DNA from 3 places in the Dyella thiooxydans genome. Region 2 is predicted to be linked to each of the others. Evidence: predicted binding sites of a transcription regulator. Region 2 holds the regulator's gene; each other region holds the start of a gene.
The links. Region 2 encodes FliA, which starts transcription of late flagellar genes. Its sites were predicted from a motif close to TAAAGTTTNNCNNNCNNNGGCCGATAA; they were not measured.
Positions count from the first base shown of each region.

Region 1 (6,466 bases), 200 kb from region 2:
CACCTGGAAAAGCTGGCGGCGCTCGGCGTGCACTATGTGGTGATCAACACCTCGCACCTGGCCGACCAGTTTCCCGAGGCGCTCGGTGACGGCGCGCGCTGGGGCCTGCGCATCCGCTACGCGTACGAGGGAGCGACGCCGCTGGAGACCGGCGGCGGCATGCTCAACGCACTGCCGCTGCTGGGGCCGGAACCGTTCCTGGCGATCAACGGCGACATCTGGGCCGACCTCGATCTCGCCCGCCTGCCCGCCGAGCCGCGCGGCGTGGCGCACCTGGTGATGGTGGACAACCCGCCCCACCATCCGGGGGGCGACTTTCACCTGGACGCCGACGGACACCTGCATGCCCGGGGCGAACCGCGCCTCACCTTTGCCGGCGTGGGGGTCTATCGCCGGGAGGTGCTCGATGGCTGGCAGGAGCATGCATCGACGACCCTGCCCGGCCAGCCGCCGCGCTTCCCGCTCGCGCCCCTGCTGCGCACCGCGATGGCCCGCGCCGCAGTGGACGGCATGCATCATCGCGGGCACTGGACCGACGTAGGCACGCCCGAGCGTCTGGCCGAGCTCGAGCGGGCCTTGTTCCCAGGCAGCCGCTAGGGCAATCGCGTCGTCGTTGCCGCCGCCGGGTAGCCGGCGGCCTGGATCGCCCGCACCGCCGCAGGCATCGCGCCCTCCCGGCCGGGTCGGACCGTCGCGGACATGCCTGCGTCCTGCACGGCCCGCACCGCGGCCGGCATCGGCGGCAGGCCCTGGGCAGCAGGCGTCGCCAGGCCAACTGGTGCCGCGCTTGCGGCCGACTCGTTGGCGGCAGAGCGCGACTCGACCACCGTCGGCGTCGACGGCGCGGTCACCGTCATCGCCGGCGCCACCGGCGAGGCGGCAAGCGAAGCGGCGATGGCCGGGGCGGCATCCGCCGTCGGCTGGGCCGAAGCGGCCGCTGCCGGCGCGCTGTCGGCCCCTTCCGGGGACTTGGCTGCCTCGGCCGCCTCGTGCGTCATCACGATGATGCTGATGCGCCGATTGATCGCCGCGCCGGGATCGTTCTTGTCGAACGGCACCGAATCGGCCAGGCCGACCACACGGGCGATCTTGCCGTTCTGCAGGCCACCCTCGATCAGTGCCCGTCGCGCGGCATTGGCGCGATCGGCGGAAAGCTCCCAGTTGCTGTAGTCGCGGCCGTTCGAATACGGCGCGTCGTCGGTGTGGCCGGAGATGCTGATCGGGTTCGGCACCTTGTTGATGAAACTGGCCAGCTCGTGAAGGATGTCGACGGTGTAGTCCTTCAGTCGCGCGCTGCCGAGATCGAACATCGGGCGGTTCTGCTTGTCCACGATCTGGATGCGCAGACCTTCGGAAGTGATGTCCAGCAGCAACTGGTCCTTGAACGGCGCCAGCGCCTGGCTCTTCTGGATGGCCGCATTGAGCTGCTGCATCAGGTCTTCCAGGCGCGCCTTTTCCTGCGCCTTGGCGAGCTTCTCCAGGTCCTCCTTGGAGGTCTGCGGCTTGGCATACCGGCGCTCGTTGCCCGGGCCCTTCGGAATGTCCATCGCACCGCCGAGCTTGATCATGCTGTCGCTGGCGCCGCCGGCGCCCACCTGCCCCGGTGGTGCGACCGTGGCCTGGCCCTGCTGCATGCTCGGGTTGTTGAAGTATTCGGCGATCGCCGCCTTCTGCTGCTTGGTGCCCTGGCCGAGCAGCCACATGACCAGAAAGAACGCCATCATCGCCGTCACGAAGTCGGCATAGGCGACTTTCCAGGCCCCACCGTGGTGTCCGCCGCTGATCCGCTTGATCTTGCGGACGACGATGACCGGTTCGCCCTGGTCCTCGCTCATGCCGCAGCGCCCTTGAGGTGCAGCTCGAGATCCTGGAAGCTCGGGCGGGACTGCGACGACAGCGACTTGCGCGCGAACTCCACCGCCACCTTGGGGTTGTAGCCGCGCAAGTTGGCGATCAGCGCCACCTTCACGCACTCGAACGCCTTGCTGTCCTCCTTCACCTTCGACTCCATCGCCTGCGCCAGCGGACCGATGAAGCCGTAGGCCAGCAGGATGCCGAGGAAGGTGCCGACCAGCGCGGCGGCGATGTGCTCGCCGATGGCGGAGGTGTCGCCACCGTTGAGCGAGCCCATCGTGATCACGATGCCGAGCACTGCCGCCACGATGCCGAAGCCGGGCATCGCGTCGGCCATCTTGGCCACCGCGTGCGCCGGGGCCTCGGCTTCGTGATGGTGGGTTTCCAGCTCGTAGTCGAGCAGCGGCTCGAGTTCGTGCGCGTTCATGCTGCCGCTGACCATCAGGCGCAGGCAATCGGTGATGAAATCGACGAGATGGTGCTCGCGGATCAACCGCGGATACTTGGTGAAGATCGGACTCTCTTCCGGGTTCTCGATGTGCGACTCGAGTGCCAGCAGGCCTTCCTTCCGCGCCACGCTGAAGATGTCGTAGAGCAGCGAGAGCAGGTCCACGTAGTCCTGCTTCTTGTATTTGGGTCCCTTGATAAGGCCGATGGCATCCTGGATCGATGCCTTGACGATCTTCGACGGATTGGCGCTGAGGAACGCGCCCAGCGCCCCGCCACCGATGATCAACAGCTCGTAGGGTTGCCACAGCGCGGCGAGATGTCCGTGGGACAGCACGAAACCGCCCACCACGGCGATAATCACGACCAGGGCACCGACGACGACAAGCATGTTCCATTCCGCCTTTGATTGAAGATGCCGTGACCCCGGCACCTTCCGTTTATCGGCGGACCTTTCGGCAAGTTGAGGCTTTTCGTGCGAACGGTTGCATGAACGTGCGCACAAAAGAAAAGCCCGGCATGAGCCGGGCTTTTCCGTTGCGGACCGCTGCGCCGATCAGGGACGGCGGGCCAGCTCCGGGTTCTCCTTGGTGACCGGCATCAGGTCCTTCTTCGACACGCCCAGCCACAGCAGGATCGGGCTGGCGACGAAGATCGAGGACAGCGTGCCGACCACGATGCCGATCAGCATCGTCACCGCGAAACCCTCCACCGCCGGGCCGCCGATGAAGTACAGCGCGGCCATGGTGATGCCAGTGAAAAGCGAAGTGATGATGGTTCGCGACAACGTGGTGTTGATCGAGCGGTTGAGGATCTCCTCCGGCTCGGCCTTGCGCGCGGAGCGGAACAGCTCGCGGATACGGTCGAACACCACCACCTTGTCGTTGATCGAGTAGCCGATCACCGCCAGCACCGAGGCCAGCACCGTCAGGTCGAACTCGCGCTGCACCAGGGCGATCACGCCCAGGGTGACCAGCACGTCATGCACCTCGGTGACCAGCGCGGCGATCGCGAAGCGCCGCTCGAATCGCATCCACAGGTACAGGCCGATACCGATGATCACGAAGATCGCCGCCACCGAACCGTCGCTCTTCACCTCGTCGCCCACGGCGGAGGTGACGAAGCTGTGGCTGGTCATGGTCACGCCGGGTGTCTCGGCCTTCAGCGCAGCGAGCACGTCGTTGGCCACCTTGTCGGCGGCGGCGGAGCTGGTCGCGCCGGTCTTGTCCGCGGCGGCGTCGGCGGTGTCCTCCTTGGCCTGCAGGCGGATCGACATCTGCCGCGAACCACCCAGGCTCTGCACCAGCGGGCTCTCGAAGCCGTGCTTCTGCAGCGCCGCGCGCACCTGGCCTACGTCGGTCGGCTGCGGATAGCTCACTTCCACCGAGATACCGCCGGTGAAGTCCAGCGCGTAGTTCAGGCCCTTGGTGAAGATCAGCCCGACCGACGCGATCATCAGCAGCACGGCCAGACCGATCGTGTACTTGCGGATGCCGAGGAAGTTGACGTTGGCGTTGTGATTGAAGATTTCCATGAACCATTCCTTCAAGGGATCCCGGCCATGGATGGCCGGTCGCGCCGCGGACCCGTCCGCTGCGCGGAGCCCGGTACGGACAGGTGCCGGACCGGACGAGTCGCCGGCCGCCCGGGACGGGCGGCCGGCGGCACAACAACTACACCGACAGCGTCTTGAGCTTGCGGTTGCCGTGGATCAGCGCGGTGATGGCATGGGTCACCGTGACCGAGGTGAACATCGAGGTCAGGATGCCGATCAGCAGCGTGACGCCGAAGCCGCGGATCGGACCCGAGCCCATCGTGGTCAGTGCCAGCGCGGCGATCAGGTGGGTGACGTTGGCATCGAGAATCGTTGCCCAGGCCTTCTCGTAGCCAGCGCGGATCGAGGCGTGCGGCGTCGAGCCGTTGCGCAGCTCTTCGCGTATGCGCTCGCAGATCAGCACGTTGGCGTCGATTGCCATGCCGAGGGTCAGCACGATACCGGCGATGCCCGGCATGGTCAGGGTCACGCCGATAAGCGACATCACCGCGACCAGGATCACCAGGTTGAAGAACAGCGCGATGTCCGCCACCAGGCCGAACAGCTTGTAGTAGATCGCCGCGGCCAGCAGCACCAGCGCCAGGCCCAGCATCACCGCCTTGAAGCCCTTGTTGATGTTGTCCTGGCCCAGACTCGGGCTCAGTGCCGACTCCGACACGATGTCCACCGGCGCGGCCAGCGAGCCGCCCTTGAGCAGCAGCGCCAGCTCGGAGGCTTCCTTCGGGCTGCCCAGGCCGGTGGTCTGGAAGTTCTTGCCGAACACGCCGTCGATGCGCGCGTCGCTGATCACTTCCTCGGTAACGCGCGGCGTACGCACTTCCTTGCCGTCGACGGTCTTGGTGTCGTACGTGGTCTCCACGTAGACCACCGCCATCGGCTTGCCGACGTTGTTGGTGGTGAAGTCCAGCATCCGCTTGGCGCCGGCCGCGGTCAGCGTGACATTCACCGTCGGCGTGCCGCTCTGCGGGTCGGTGCCGGAGGTGGCATTGGCCAGCTGGTCGCCGCTGACGATGAGCTGCTTGGCCACCAGCACCGGCTGGTGCGTACCGCGCATGTAGTACAGGCGCGCATTCGGCGGCACGTTGCCGGTCTTCGCGGCATCCACGGCCTGCGGATCCCCCGGATAACCGATGCCGGGGTGGTATTCCAGCGTGGCCACCGCGCCGATCACCTTCTTCGCCTCGGCCGGGTTCTGCATGCCGGCCAGCTCGACCACGATCTGGTTCTCGCCCTGCTGCTGGATCACCGGCTCGGACACACCCAGCGCGTTGACGCGGTTGCGCAACGTGCTGACGTTCTGCTTGATCGCCCCCAGCGCGATCTCCTGCAGCTTCTGCGGCTTGACCGCGGCGTTGAGCATGAAGCGGTCGCCACTGCTGTCGCCGTTGTTGACGTTGAGGTCGGGATACTCGCTGGCGATGTCGCTGGCCGCCGCGTTGCGGTCGGCATCCGAGCGCAGCGCGATGTTGATGCCGTTGCCGCGCCCCTTGGCGCGCGTCACCGACTCGTAGCGGATGTTCTTCTGCCGCAGCAGACTGCGGATGTCATCCGCGTAGCGCTCCTCCTGCTGGTCGATCACGCTGTTCTGGTCGACCGCCATCAGGAAGTGCACGCCACCCTGCAGATCCAGGCCCAGCGGCATCGACTTGGCGTGGATCGCGCGCAGCCAGGCCGGCACGGTCGGCGCCAGGTTCAGCGCGACGGTGTAGTTGTTGTTGTCGCCGAGCGCGGCCTTGATCACGTCGGAGGCCTTGGCCTGCACGTCCGCGTTCGAGAAGTTGGCCACCAGGTGATCGCCGTCGATCGCCAGTCCGGTGTAGGCGATCTTCTGCGCGGCCAGGGCGTCGGCCACCTTCTGCTGCACGCTGGCATCCAGCGGCGCGCCGTGGTTCGCCTGCACCTGCACCGCCGGCACCGGCGGGAAGGCGTTGGGCAGCGCGTAGATGATGCCGAACACCAAAGCCAGCGCGACCAGCGCGTATTTCCAGCGGGGGAAATCACTCATGCCTTGCATCCATCAAAGCCACCTGCGGCGGCGGCGGTAACGTAGAAACGGACGCGGCGCGCCCCAGGGGCGCGCCGCGCTTGTCGTCAGGAGGCCTTCAGCGAGCCCTTGGGCAGCACCTGGGAGATCGAGCCCTTCTGCACGCGCACCTTGACGTTGGGCGCGATCTCGACGGTGAGGAAGGCCTCGCCCACCTCTTCCACCCGGCCGGCGATGCCGCCGTTGGTGACCACTTCGTCGCCCTTGGCCAGCGCCGAGACCATCTGGCGGTGCTCCTTCTGGCGCTTCATCTGCGGGCGGATCATCAGGAAGTACATCACGCCGAACAGGACGATCAGCGGCAGGAAGGTCAGCAGCGGGTTCGCGGCCTGGCCGGCGGCCGGTGCGGCCTGGGCGATCACGGAGGTCATGGCAAAACTCATCTGTTTGTCCCGTAAGTGACGGCGCCAGCTGCTGTTTCCGCTGAACGCCCGATAAAAGATCCCGGATTATGCCATGCCCCCCGGGGGGCTGCACCGGAACCGGCCGACAGCCCCTCGCCGCCGGCATGCCGCTCCATGGAGCGCCAGCGGCACCGTTTGGTTCCCCGCCGGCGCGCCGGTCAG
Region 1 is NZ_CP014841.1:1,928,759-1,935,224, forward strand. Features, by position in the region: gene murU (N-acetylmuramate alpha-1-phosphate uridylyltransferase MurU) at 1-597, shown strand, start outside; gene motB (flagellar motor protein MotB) at 594-1,835, opposite strand; gene motA (flagellar motor stator protein MotA) at 1,832-2,692, opposite strand; gene secF (protein translocase subunit SecF) at 2,858-3,835, opposite strand; gene secD (protein translocase subunit SecD) at 3,975-5,861, opposite strand; gene yajC (preprotein translocase subunit YajC) at 5,948-6,283, opposite strand; gene tgt (tRNA guanosine(34) transglycosylase Tgt) at 6,463-6,466, opposite strand, start outside.
Region 1: a site for FliA is predicted at 2,742-2,768, ahead of motA (flagellar motor stator protein MotA). Genes of this name have one in related genera too.

Region 2 (6,466 bases):
GATGGCTTCGGGTTCGCCGCCGTCGATGAGCAGTTGCAAGCCCTTGCGGGCGAAGCCGTCCTCGAGGCTGCCTAGTTGCGGCTCCAGGCCGAGCAGGCCCTGGCGGCGGGAGATCTCGCTCCAGCCGATGATCTGGCTGATCAGGTCCTGCGGGAAGTGCACCGGCGGCCGGTACACCATCGGCAGCAGCGCCGCGGCACGCTTGAGTACCTTGCCCGGGGTCTGCACCATCAGCGCGGCAAAGGTGCCGGCGAATACGATCAGGAAGGCCGCCGGATTCCACAGCGACTCCAGGGTGGACCCCTTGAGCACCGTGCCGACGGCCACGACCACGAAGGCCAGGATCGTACCGATGATGCTGACCAGATCCATCAGGCGGTCATCCTCATCGAGGGCAGCAGCTCGCCGCTGTCGTCGGCCAGCCCGGCCAGGTCGAGCACCAGCGCCAGCCGGCCGTCGCCGGTGACGGTGGCGCCGGCCACGCCTGCGACGCCCTCGAACAGGTGGCCGAGCGGCTTGACCATGACGTCCTCGCGGCCGAGCACCTCGTGCACCAGGCAGCCCAGACGCAGGTGGCCGATGTGCAGCACCACCACGTGCCGACCGGACGCGCCGGTGACACCGGCCCAGCCGGAAAGATCGCCCAGCACCAGCGCACGCCCGCGATGCGAGGCGACCATGCGGCCGTCGAGCAGGCTGTCCTGCCCCGGACGCAGTTCGAACACTTCGTCCACGTTGCTCAGCGGCAGCGCCAGCAGGCGGTCGCCCACGCGCACCATCAGCACCCGCAGGATCGCCAGGGTCAGCGGCACCGCCAGCTCCAGCGTGCTGCCACGACCGAGCTTCGAGGTCACCTGCAGGGTGCCGCCCAGTTCGGTGATGCGGGTCTTGACCACGTCCATGCCGACGCCGCGGCCGGAGATGTCCGACACCGTCGCCGCCGTGCTGAAGCCGGCGCGGAAGATCAGCTCGTAGCACTCGTTCTCGGTCAGGCGAGCGGCCTGGGCCTCGTCGATAACGCCCTTCTCCACCGCCTTGCGCCTGAGCACGTCGGGGTTCATGCCGCGGCCGTCGTCGCTCACCGAGATGACGATGCGCTCGCCGCGCTGGGCGGCACCCAGGCGGACGGTACCGCGCCGCGGCTTGCCGGCGCGCTCGCGGTCTTCCGGCCCTTCCAGGCCATGGTCGAGGGCGTTGCGGATCAGGTGCACCATCGGATCGGCCAACGCCTCGACCAGGCTGCGGTCCAGGTCGGTGCCCTCGCCTTCGGTCACCAGGTCCACGTCCTTGCCGAGCTGGCGGGCCAGGTCGCGGACGATGCGAGGGAAGCGCTGGAACAGGCGACCGACCGGCTGCATGCGCATGCCGAGCACGGCGTTCTGCAGGTCGTCGGCGACGCGGTTGAGTTCGTCCACGGTGGACGACAGGGTGTTGTCGCCGTTGCGCGAGGCCAGCGTGAGCAGGCGGTTGCGCAGCAGCAGCAGCTCGCCGGCCTGGTTGACCAGGGCGTCGAGGCGGTGGGTGTCCACGCGCACCGTGGCCTCGGCCGCCGGCGCCGCGGCGCGGGCCGGTGCGGCGGCGGGCGCTGCCGGTGCGGGAGTGGGCGCCGGCACGGGAGCGGGTGCCGCGGCCGGCGCGGATGCCGCCGCAACCTGGCCGGGAGCACCGGTGCCATGAATCGAATCGAGCAGCGCCTCGAACTCGTCGTCGTTGATCGCGCCGGAGGCGGTCGCCGCGGCCGCGGCAGCGGCGGGCGGTTGCCCCCCCGGGACGGCGCCACCGTGCAACTGGTCCAGCAGGGCTTCGAACTCGTCATCGCCGATGCTGCCGGACGGCGCGGCAGCGACCGGTTCGGGCGTCACCGCGCCGGGCGCGGCGGTGCCGTAGAGCGAATCGAGCAGGGCCTCGAACTCGCTGTCGTCGATGGTGCCGTCACCCGCCTGGGGCGGCGGCGCCACCGGCTTGGGCGTGGGCGCCTGGGCGGGCTTCGCGGTGCCGGGCGTCAGACGCGCCAGCAGGTCGGCCGGCGGCATGTCCATCGATTGGCCCGCGGCCAGCGCGGCCATCATCGCCTGCAGCAGGTCCAGCGCCTCGAGCAGCGCGTCCATCCGCGGCGGATCGATCAGCAGCGCACCGTTGCGGGCGGCGTTGAGCAGATCCTCGGCGTGGTGGCACAGCTGCACCATCGGCTCGACGTTGAGGAAGCCGGCACCGCCCTTGACGGTATGGAACGCGCGGAACACCGCGTTGAGCAGCTCGGCATCCTGCGGCGTCGCCTCCAGGTCCACCAGCTGCTCGCCGAGACGCTCGACCAGCTCACCGGCTTCGACCAGGAAGTCGTCGCGCAATTCGGCATCGAAGGAGGGATCCATCTAGATCTCCCTCCCCGACGGGCGCATCGCTTCGCCCCCCGCCGTGGCGGCGGTCGGACGTCGCGGCAAGGGCGGCATCGGCATCATGGGCGCCTCAGAAGCCGAATTCGCTGAGCAGGCGGTCGGCCTCGTCCTGGCTGTTGATCTTCTCGACCGCTTCTTCGGTCTCGCGACCGGACAGCGCGCCGGTGAGGCGCACCAGCTCGATCATGGCCGACTCCACCGAGCTGATGAAGCCGACCACCTTCTTGATGCGCTGGCCGGAAAGATCCTGCCAGGACTGCGCCAGCACCATGTCGTTGAGACCGGCGGTGCAGTGCTCGGCGAACTCGGTGGCCTGCTGCGCCAGTGCCTTCACCGGCGCGGACGAGATCTCATCGGAGGCGTCCAGCATGACCTTGGCGTCGTTGGCCAGCGACTCGGCCTCCGGGCGCATGCGCTCGGCGAAGTCGATGGTGCGGTGGGCCGCCTGCGAGCTCATCTCCAGCACGTCCTGCAGGTGCTTGCGCGCGTCGGTGACGTTGTCGGGATAGCCGTCCTGCACCAGGTCGCCGCCGAGGCGGCTGACCGCGTCGTGCAGGTCGCGGGCGAGTACGCCCAGGGCGCGGAACAATTTCTGCTCGCGCTGGCGCACGAGGGAGTCGAGCGCGTGTTCGAACGCCGGGCCGTCCGGGCTGGTCAGCAACTGGTGCAGTTCGTCCGGCAGGGTCTCGCGGGTCAGGGAAAGTTGGGCGCTCATGCGGCTGCTCCTGCGGCAGCCAGCCGCTCGAAGATCTTGGTGAGTTTTTCTTCCAGCGTGGCAGCGGTGAACGGCTTGACGATGTAGCCGTTCACGCCGGCCTGCGCGGCGGCGATGATCTGGTCGCGGTTGTTTTCCGCCGTGACCATCAGCACCGGCATGGTCTTGAGCGTGGGCTCGGCGCGGATCGCGCGCAGCAGGTCGATGCCGGTCATGTTCGGCATGTTCCAGTCGGTCACCACCATGTCGAATGGCTGGGCCTTGAGCATCGCGATGGCCGCCTCGCCGTCGTCGGCTTCCTGGATCAGGTTGCCGGCGAAGCCGAGCTCGACGAGGAGGTTCCTCACGATGCGCCGCATGGTGGAAAAGTCGTCCACCACCAGGATTTTCATGTTCTTGTTCAAGCCCGTCTCCACTTGCACGCCTCGCGGTCGTGCGCCAGCCCTAGTGTTTCCGTGCGTTGCTCAGTCGTCGTCCCGCCACCCGGTCATGCGCGCGCGCAACCGGATGATGGCCTGGCCGTGGATCTGGCAGACCCGCGACTCGGTGACGCCAAGCACCGCGCCAATCTCTTTCAGGTTGAGTTCCTGCTCGTAGTACAGCGACATCACCAGTTGCTCGCGTTCCGGCAGGGTGGTGATCGCGTCGATCAACGCCTGACGCAGACCCTGCTGCTCCAGTCCCTCCGCCGGACCGAGGCCACTGGCATCGGCCACGTCCATCGCCGGGCTTCCGTCGCCGTCATCCGGCGCCGTGAGGCTCAGCAACCGGGCGCTGGCGGCATCGGCCAGCACCTGGTGGTACTCGTCGGCGGTCATGCCCAGTCGCTTCATGACCTCCGCATCGTCGGCGTCCGCACCGGTCTCGATCTCGACCTGGCGCACCACGTCGGCGACTTCACGCGCCTTGCGGTGAACCGAGCGCGGGGTCCAGTCGGTCCTTCGCAACTCGTCGAGCATCGCGCCACGGATGCGGATGCCCGCATACGTCTCGAAGCTGGCCGAACGATCCGTCGCGTAGTTACGCGCCGCCTCCAGCAGGCCGATCATGCCCGCCTGGATGAGATCGCCCACGTCGACGCTCGGGGGTAGTCGCCCCATCAGGTGATAGGCGATGCGCCTGACCAGCGGCGCATGCGTTTTCACCAGTTCGTCGGCGCTTTGCCGTTGAAGTTGCAGATATTCCGTTGCCACGCTCATCTCACCACCCCGTCGCCGGTGCAGCCTGACCACTGAAGAAAGCGATGCGGCCGAGCCCCCGACGATCGGGTTCTGCCCATGTATCGGCCGCACCTGCCAATTGCTTGAATGCCTGTGACGAGCGACTGCCCGGGGCCATGTCCACCACCGCGTTCTGGCGGCGGATGGCCTGGCGCAGACGCTCGTCCTGCGGCACCCAACCCATGAAATCCAGCATCACATCGAGGAACCGGTCGGTCACCCGGGCCAGCTTCTGGTGCAGCGCGCGGGCTTCGCCCAGGTTGCGCACCATGTTGGCCACCATGTGCAGCCGCTTCACCCCGAAATCCCGGCTGAGCACCTTGGCCATCGCATAGGCGTCGGTGATCGAAGCCGGCTCGTCGCACACCACCAGCAGCACGTCGTCGGCCGCGGCGGCGAACATCGACACCGAGTCGGAAATGCCGGCGGCGGTGTCCACCAGCAGGAAATCCGGTACCTGCGGCAGCTCGTCGAAGGCGCGGATCACCGCGGCCTGCTCGCCCGAGCCCATCTGCGCCAGCCGACGCGCGCCGGAACCGGCGGGAATCACCTTCAGCCCGTGCGGCGCCTCCATCACCAGGTCCTGCAGGCTGCACTGGCCGTCGAGCATGTGGCCGAGGTGGCGCGAGGGCGCCAGGCCGAGCAGCACGTCGACGTTGGCCAGGCCCACGTCGGCATCCAGCAGCAGCGTGTCGCGCCCCATCATCGCCAGGGTCATGCCCAGGTTCACCGCCACCGTGGTCTTGCCCACGCCACCCTTGCCGCCGCACACGGCGATGGTGCGGCAGCGGTGGCCGGAGATGCGCCGATCGAGATTGGCCGCCTGCGTCCCGACGCCATGGTCGGGGGTGACGATGCCGGTGTCGGTGATCGACGAAACCATCTGCTTGAGTCCCCAGGCCTGATTCATGGAAGGCGCATGCGCATCCGCCGCGGCGCCGGAAAAGTCGTTGAGGGTGGACAACGCGCTCATGCGTGGGCCACCTGGAAACCGAAGCGCTCGGCCAGCATGCCGTCGTCCAGCGGCGGCGCGGCTGTCTTCAGCGCGTGCGCGGCGCGCAGCACCAGCACGCGGGCGTCGGCCACGGCGAGGTCTTCCGGCACGCGCTGGCCGTCGGTGGTGTAGTCCAGCGGCAGCCTGTGGCGGATCAGCACCGACAACGCGCCACCGAGGTTCGGCGCCTCGTCGAGCTTGGTCAGCACCACGCTGGCCGGCTCCAGCGGCATGTAGGCGCGCACCGATTCCTCCAGCGACTGCGACTGCGAATTGGCCGCCAGCACCAGCGAGATGCGCAACGCGATGCCGTCGCTGTGGGCGACCTCGTTGAGCACATCCATCTGCTGCTCCAGCCGCGGATCGGTGCCGGACACGCCGGCGGTGTCGATCAGCACGGTGTGCTTGCCCTTCAACATCTCCAGCACCTGGCGCAGGCTCGCCGCGTCGTCGGCCGGGTACACGCGCACGCCCATCAGGCGGCCGTAGTGCTCCAGCTGGGCGGCGGCGCCGATGCGGTAGTGGTCGGTGCTGACCAGCGCCACGTTGGCGGCGCCGTGACGCACCACCGCCCTGGCGGCGAGTTTGGCAATCGTGGTGGTCTTGCCCACGCCGGTCGGACCGACCAGGGCGGTCATTCCGCCATCGCTGTCGCCGCGGCCGCTGATCGCCACGCTGCGGCTGAGCATGCCCAGCGGCAGGTAGCGCGCCTGTTCGGCACTGATCTGTTCGGGCAGGTCGTCGGCGAGCTTGCGGGCGACGTCGGCGTCGATGCCCAGGCGGGTGAGTTCACGCAGTACGCGGGCGCGCAGCGGGTGGCGGCGCTCCATGTCGTTCCAGGCCAGGCTGGACAGCTGCATTTCCAGCATCTCGCGCAGGAAGCCCAGCTCGGCGCGCATGCGCGCGGTGTCCTGCATGGCGCGCTCGATGGCCGGGTGCACGGTCGGGGCCTCGTTCGCGGCAGCCTTCGCCTCGGCCGGCGCCGGGGCGGGGACCGGAGCCGGGGCCGATGGGGTCGCCGCGGCAGGCTTCGGCGCCGGCGCGGTCTCCGCGGCCACCGGGGCGGCGCTGCGACGCGCCACCGGCATGGCGACGCGTGCCGGCGCGTTCGAGGCGTTCGATGCGGGTGCGGCCGGCGGGA
Region 2 is NZ_CP014841.1:2,129,817-2,136,282, forward strand. Features, by position in the region: gene ATSB10_RS09780 (flagellar motor protein) at 1-372, opposite strand, end outside; gene ATSB10_RS09785 (chemotaxis protein CheA) at 372-2,372, opposite strand; gene ATSB10_RS09790 (protein phosphatase CheZ) at 2,467-3,111, opposite strand; gene cheY (chemotaxis response regulator CheY) at 3,108-3,515, opposite strand; gene ATSB10_RS09800 (RNA polymerase sigma factor FliA) at 3,576-4,310, opposite strand; gene ATSB10_RS09805 (MinD/ParA family protein) at 4,312-5,304, opposite strand; gene flhF (flagellar biosynthesis GTPase FlhF) at 5,301-6,466, opposite strand, start outside.

Region 3 (6,466 bases), 1.2 Mb from region 2:
CCGCGCCCATGCAGAAGCGGCTGGCGCCGGCGGCCTTGGCCGCCTGGGCCCGGGCGACCACGGCGTCCACGCTCATCAGCTTCTCCGCCTGCACGCCGGTGGCGTAGCGCGCCGCCTGCGGGCAGTAGGCGCAGTCTTCCGGGCAGCCGCCGGTCTTGATCGACAGCAGGGTCGACACCTGCACCGCGTTCGGATCGTGGTGCTCGCGGTGGATCGAGTGCGCGCGATGCAGCAGCTCGTTGAACGGCAGGGCGAACAGCGCGGCGACTTCGTCGCGGGTCCAGTCGTGGCGCAGGGCGGGTGCGGTCATGGGAGGGGCTCCGTCGGGCAGGCCGCGAGTGTGGGAAGCTGCCCCTGGAGTGTCAACTCGATGCGCGTCCGAATGGTTGACGGTGACGCGCGCGGCGGTCCGTTACCATCCTTCCGACACTTCAGGGAGATTCCGTGCATGAGCGCAGGACAGGGCAGCACTGGCAATGTGATCGCGGCGGTGTGCAGCTTCTTCATCCCGGGGTTGGGCCAACTGGTGCAGGGGCGCCTGCTCAAGGCGATCGTGATGTTCGTGCTGGCTGGCGTGCTGTGGATCTTCTGGCTGGGCTGGATCATCCACCTGTGGTCGATCCTCGACGCGGCGATGTTCAAGCCGTCGAACTGACCGGCCCGCCCGCGCATGGAGGCGCTCCGTTCCCGACTGGCCGACCTGTGCCGCTGGTTGCTGCCGGCGCGCTGCCTGCTGTGCGGCGCGGCCGGCCACGACGACCTGGACCTGTGCCGCGACTGCGCCGCCGAACTGCCGCGCAACCGATCATGCTGCGCCCTGTGCGCCCTGCCGCTGGCCATGCCGGCGGCGTTGTGCGGACGATGCCAGCGGCGCGCGCCGCCGTGGGACGCGGCATGGGCGCCGTTCCGCTACGGCTGGCCGTTGGACCGGCTGGAGTCGCGCTTCAAGTTCGGACGCGATCTCGCCGCCGGACGCTCGCTGGCTGCGCTGTGGCTGCGCGAATCCGCTCCGACGCCGCTGCCGGACCTGATCCTCCCGGTGCCCCTGCACCGTGGACGACTGCGCCAGCGTGGCCACAACCAGGCGCTGGAGCTGGCGCACCCGCTGTCCCGCGCGCTGGGGCTGCCGCTTCGCCACGACCTGCTGCTGCGACCGCGCGCCACCTCGGCGCAGAGCGAGCTGGATGCCGTCGCCCGTCGCCGCAATGTGCGCGGCGCGTTCGCTTTGCGCCAGGGCGCTGCGCTTCCGGCCCACGTGGCGATCGTCGACGATGTGATGACCACCGGTTCGACGCTCGCCGAGTGCACGCGCGTCCTGCGTCGGGTCGGCGTCGGACGGATCGATGTCTGGGCACTCGCCCGCGCGCCGGTCCCTGCCGGAGGTCGCTCCGCCGGTCGTGCGTCAAATTGACCCCGGTCAATCAAGGGTGTGCGCCGGAACGCCGATAGCCGAACGATCGGGCGGCATACCGCCCTTGCCCGGCTTGCGAGCGTGATATGCGTATCAACCTTCCTGTGACCCAGCGCAAATACGAGCTTCGCCGTAACGACGCCCTGGTGTCGAAGACCGACCTGCGCGGCGTCATCACCTACTGCAATCCGCCGTTTGTCACGGTGAGTGGTTTCGCCCGCGAGGAACTGATCGGCAAGGCGCACAACCTGATCCGTCATCCGGACATGCCGCGGGAGGCGTTCCGCGACATGTGGGACACGCTCAAGACCGGCCGCCCCTGGACGGCCCTGGTCAAGAACCGCCGCAAGAACGGCGACTTCTACTGGGTGCGTGCCAACGTCACCCCGGTGGTGACCGATGGCGAGATCACCGGCTACATGTCGGTGCGCACCTGGGTGTCGCCGGAGGAGATCGTCGCGACCGAGCAGATCTACGCGCAGATGGCGGCCGCCGAAAAGGCGGAGAAGCCGCTGCCGCTGCGCCTGCGTGAGGGACGCATCGAACGCCCCGGGGTCCTGCGCGCACTGCTACGCAGGATTTCCGAGTCCACCGGCCTGGGCGTGGCCGTCGGCGTGGCGATCGGTGCCGCACTGCCATTCGCGCTTTCCCGCATCCCGTGGGTCGCGGGGCACGAGGGCCTGGTGGCCCCGCTGGCGGTGGCGGCCGAAGTGCTCACGGCCCTGTGCATGTACCGCTACGGCGTGATGCGTGCGCTCGATGACCTGAGCCGCAACGCCCGCGACGTCGCCGCAGGCGACCTGTCGCGCCCGCTGTTCAGCCGCGACAGCTTTCTGGCCCGCTCCGCCGGGCGCGAGCTGAACCAGCTCAGCGTCAACCTGCGTGCCGTGGTCGGTGACGTGCGTGAAGAGGTGCACCGCTTCGGTGGTACGGCAGACACCATCTCCGACGCGGTGAACGAGCTGGCGGAGCGCACCGAGTCGCAGGCCGCCAGCCTCGAGGAGGCGGCGGCGACGATGGAAGAGTTCACCGCCACGCTGCAGCAGAACCGCGACCGTTCCCGCGAGGCGGCGCATACCACCGATGGCGCCGTCCAGACGGCCGGGCAGGGCCGCGAAGCGATCGCCAACGTACGTGAGGCGATGAGCGCGATCCAGCAATCCTCCAACGACATCAACGAGATCATCGCGCTGGTCGACGAACTGGCGTTCCAGACCAACCTGCTCGCGCTGAACGCCGCGGTGGAGGCGGCGCGCGCCGGCGAGCATGGCCGCGGTTTCGCGGTCGTCGCCGGCGAGGTGCGCCAGCTGGCCCAGCGCAGCGCTGGCGCGGCCAAGGACATCCGCGGCCTGATCGGCACGGCCGGCGAGCACGTCCAGCAAGGCCGGATCTCGGTCGAGGCGGCGGACCAGCGGGTGGGTGCGATCGTCGAGGCGGTGGCGCGCACCCGGGCACTGGTGGGCGAGATCAACGCCTCGGCCGACGAACAGGCCTCGGCGATCAGCCAGATCAACGACACCATCGCCAACCTCGACTCGGTGACCCAGCGCAATGCGGCGATGGCTTCGGAGACGCGGGCTTCCGCCGCCACGCTGCGCTACCAGTCGCAGGTGCTCGGCGAGGCGGTGAGCGTGTTCCACATGAGCGAAAAGGAACGCGACGACTTCAAGGGCGACGACCGGCGCGACCATGACGGCCCGCGCGAGCGCTTCCGCGCACACGACGGCACGCCGCCGCGGTCGATCCCCGCAGGCGCACCCGGTATGCGTCCGCGCAAGCCGGTATCAGCGTAGCGCCAGCGCCAGCACGATCCCCACCCACAGCACCAGGCCGAGCCAGTTGTTGTGGCGGAACGCGGCCAGGCAGGCCTCGCGGCCGCGCGTGCGGATACGCCAGAGCTGATGCCCGAACAGCCCGAGGCTGGCCACCAGTGCCAGCCAGTACGGCCAGCCCAGGTGGGCGCGCTGGCCGACGAACAGCATCGCCAGCGCGAAGGTGCCCATCAGGATGGCGAGGATCGGCAGGTCCGCATCGCCGAACAGGATCGCGGTGGACCGGGCGCCGGCCTTGATGTCGTCCTCGCGGTCGACCATCGCGTACTCGGTGTCGTACACCACCGACCACACCACGTTGCCCAGGAACAGCAGCCAGCCCAGCGGCGGCACGGTGTTCGACACCGCGGCGAAGGCCATCGGGATCGACCAGCCGAACGCCGCCCCAAGCACCACCTGCGGCATGTAGGTGTAGCGCTTGGTGAACGGGTACAGCGCCGCCAGCGCGGCGCCGGCGAAGGACAGCTTGATGGTCAGCGCGTTGGTGAACAGCACCAGCACGAAGGCGAACGCGAGCAGCACGCCGAACATCAGAAGGGCCTCGCGCGGGGTGACCCGGCCGCTGGCGATCGGCCGGCCAGCGGTGCGCGCCACCTGCGGGTCCAGCTCGCGGTCGGCGTAGTCGTTGATGGCGCAACCGGCTGCGCGCATGGCGAATACGCCCAGGGTGAAGATGAGCAGCGTCGGCCACGGCGGAAAATCGTCCGCGGCCAGCCACAGCGCCCACCAGGTCGGCCACAGCAGTAGCAGGGCGCCAATCGGGCGATCCATGCGGGTCAGCACCAGGTAATCGTGGGCCTTCGCGCGTGCGCCGGGCGGCAGCAGGGCGAGCAGCACATCCAGCACCCGGGTCGCGCGTTTCGACGCGTCTGCCGGCCGCGGCGTGGCGCGGGTGGGCGCCGGTCGGTTCCGGGCGGCCGGCGAGGGTGGTGCGGGGCGGCGGGGGCGTTTGCGCGAGGTCGGTGCCATCGGCGAAGTCTAGCGCGCAGGGCCGGCGGGACGCCTCGTCCGAGGTCGCGTTACCGGCGTGGCCACCTCAAGTTGTTGCGCATCGCGTCGATAACCACCCCACTGGCATCACCCGATGCCGGGTGCCCGGGGAGGGTGCCCGAACGCCGTCCGAGTCCGGGAGTCTCGTGTCCATCGATCCAGTCGCCACCGTCGATTCCGTGCCGTCACGTTCCGTGGAGGTGCCGGGTTGGGTGTCCGGGGGCGAGGCCACGCAGGCACGCCTGGTGGACTCGGTGGCGCATTTCACCCACCAGCGCGACACCGAGGCGCTGGACCACAGTCTCACACTGTCGCTGGCCGAGCTGGCCGACGCGCGCACGGTGACCCTGTACAAGCGCGCGGGCGAGCGCAGCGGACCGCAGGAGAGCCTGGTGCGCTGTTCCCGCAACGCGCTGGGTCGCTTCAACATCGATCTGGTGCCGCGGTCGGCGGACGCCTCCACCGATCTGCTGCTGCAACAGGGCGAGCGTGACGGCGGTTGCGTGCGCCTGCGCGACGGCGGTTACGGGATGCTGGTGCCGATCCGCCACGATGGCCGGATGATCGGCGCACTGATGCTGGAGTCCGAGCATCCGCTGGAAATGCTGCGGCCGCTGGTGGAGGGCTTCGCCCGCATCTACGCCAACTACGTGGGTCTGCTCGACGAGAGCGAACGCGACAAGCTCACCGGCCTTTACAACCGCCGCAGCTTCGATCGCCACCTGCAGCGGCAGCTCCATGGCACGCGCCCCCGCGAGGGCGAGCAGGCGGGACAGACCTGGCTGGCGATCCTCGACATCGATCACTTCAAGCGGATCAACGACACCTGGGGTCACCTCTACGGTGACGAGGTGATCCTGATGATCGCCCAGCAGATGCGCGCCAGCTTCCGCCACGGCGACGCGCTGTTCCGCTTCGGCGGCGAGGAGTTCGTGGTGCTGATGTCCGCGATCGACCGGGAAGCGGCCACTGCCGCCCTGCAGCGTTTCCGCACGCGGGTGCAGGATCATGAGTTTCCGCAGGTCGGCCAGGTGACCGTGAGCGTGGGCTTCGCGGTGATCGGCCCGCACGACTATCCGGCCACCGTGCTGGACCGCGCCGACAAGGCGCTCTACTTCGCCAAGAACAGCGGCCGCAACCAGGTCTTCAGCTACGAGGACCTGCGCGCCCGTGGCGCGCTGGACGGGGACGTGACCGCCGGCAGCGTCGACCTGTTCTGAGCCACGACACGCCTCAGATCGCGCGCAACGCCTCGGCCCGGGTCCCTGCCGGTGCCTCGCACAGCAGCAGGCGGTAGGCCGGGTTGGCGCTCTCGTCGCGGTGCGGATAGCCGAGCGTGGCGAGGAAGCGTGCGAACAGGGCGCGCTCGGCCGGCGGCACCTGCAGGCCGACCAGGATCTGGCCGTGGTCGGCGCCCTGGTTGCGGTAGTGGAACAGGCTGACGTTCCAGTCCGGATGCAGCTGCGCCAGGAAGCGCAGCAGCGCGCCGGGGCGCTCGGGGAAGTCGAAGCGGTACAGCCGCTCGTCCTGCGCCAGCGGCGAGCGGCCGCCGACCATGTGTCTGAGGTGCAGCTTGGCCAGCTCGTCGTCGCTCAGGTCCAGCACACCGAAGCCTTGCGCGCGGAAGGCGCGCGCCAGCGCCTCGCTCTCCTCGCGCCCGCCGGTGCGCACCCCGACGAACAGATGTGCTTCGCGGGTGTCGCCGATGCGATAGTTGAATTCGGTCAGGCTGTGCCCACCCAGCACTTCGCAGAAGCGGCGGAAGCTGCCGCGTTCCTCCGGGATGGTGACTGCGAACAGCGCCTCGCGCCGCTCGCCCACCTCGGCACGCTCGGCGACGAAGCTGAGCCGGTCGAAATTCATGTTGGCGCCGGAGCACACCGCCACCAGCGTCTGGTCCTTGAGGCCGTGCGCGGCGACGTACTGTTTCAGGCCGGCGATGGCCAGCGCCCCGGAGGGTTCGGGCACGGTGCGGGTGTCGGCGAACACGTCCTTGATCGCCGCGCAGATCGCATCGGTATCCACGCAGATCATGTCGTCGACGAATTGCCGGCAGATCGCGAAGGTGAGCACGCCGACCTGCTTCACCGCGGTGCCGTCGGCGAACAGGCCGACCTCGTCCAGTTGCACCCGCTCGTCGGCGGCCAGCGACCGGGCCATCGCGTTCGCCGCCGTGCTCTGCACGCCGATCACCTTCACCTCCGGTCGCACCGCCTTGACGAAGGCCGCCACG
Region 3 is NZ_CP014841.1:3,349,059-3,355,524, forward strand. Features, by position in the region: gene bioB (biotin synthase BioB) at 1-310, opposite strand, end outside; gene ATSB10_RS15170 (hypothetical protein) at 449-655, shown strand; gene ATSB10_RS15175 (ComF family protein) at 671-1,411, shown strand; gene ATSB10_RS15180 (methyl-accepting chemotaxis protein) at 1,498-3,204, shown strand; gene ubiA (4-hydroxybenzoate octaprenyltransferase) at 3,196-4,089, opposite strand; gene ATSB10_RS15190 (GGDEF domain-containing protein) at 4,380-5,453, shown strand; gene ilvA (threonine ammonia-lyase, biosynthetic) at 5,467-6,466, opposite strand, start outside.
Region 3: a site for FliA is predicted at 4,280-4,306, ahead of ATSB10_RS15190 (GGDEF domain-containing protein). Genes of this name have one in related genera too.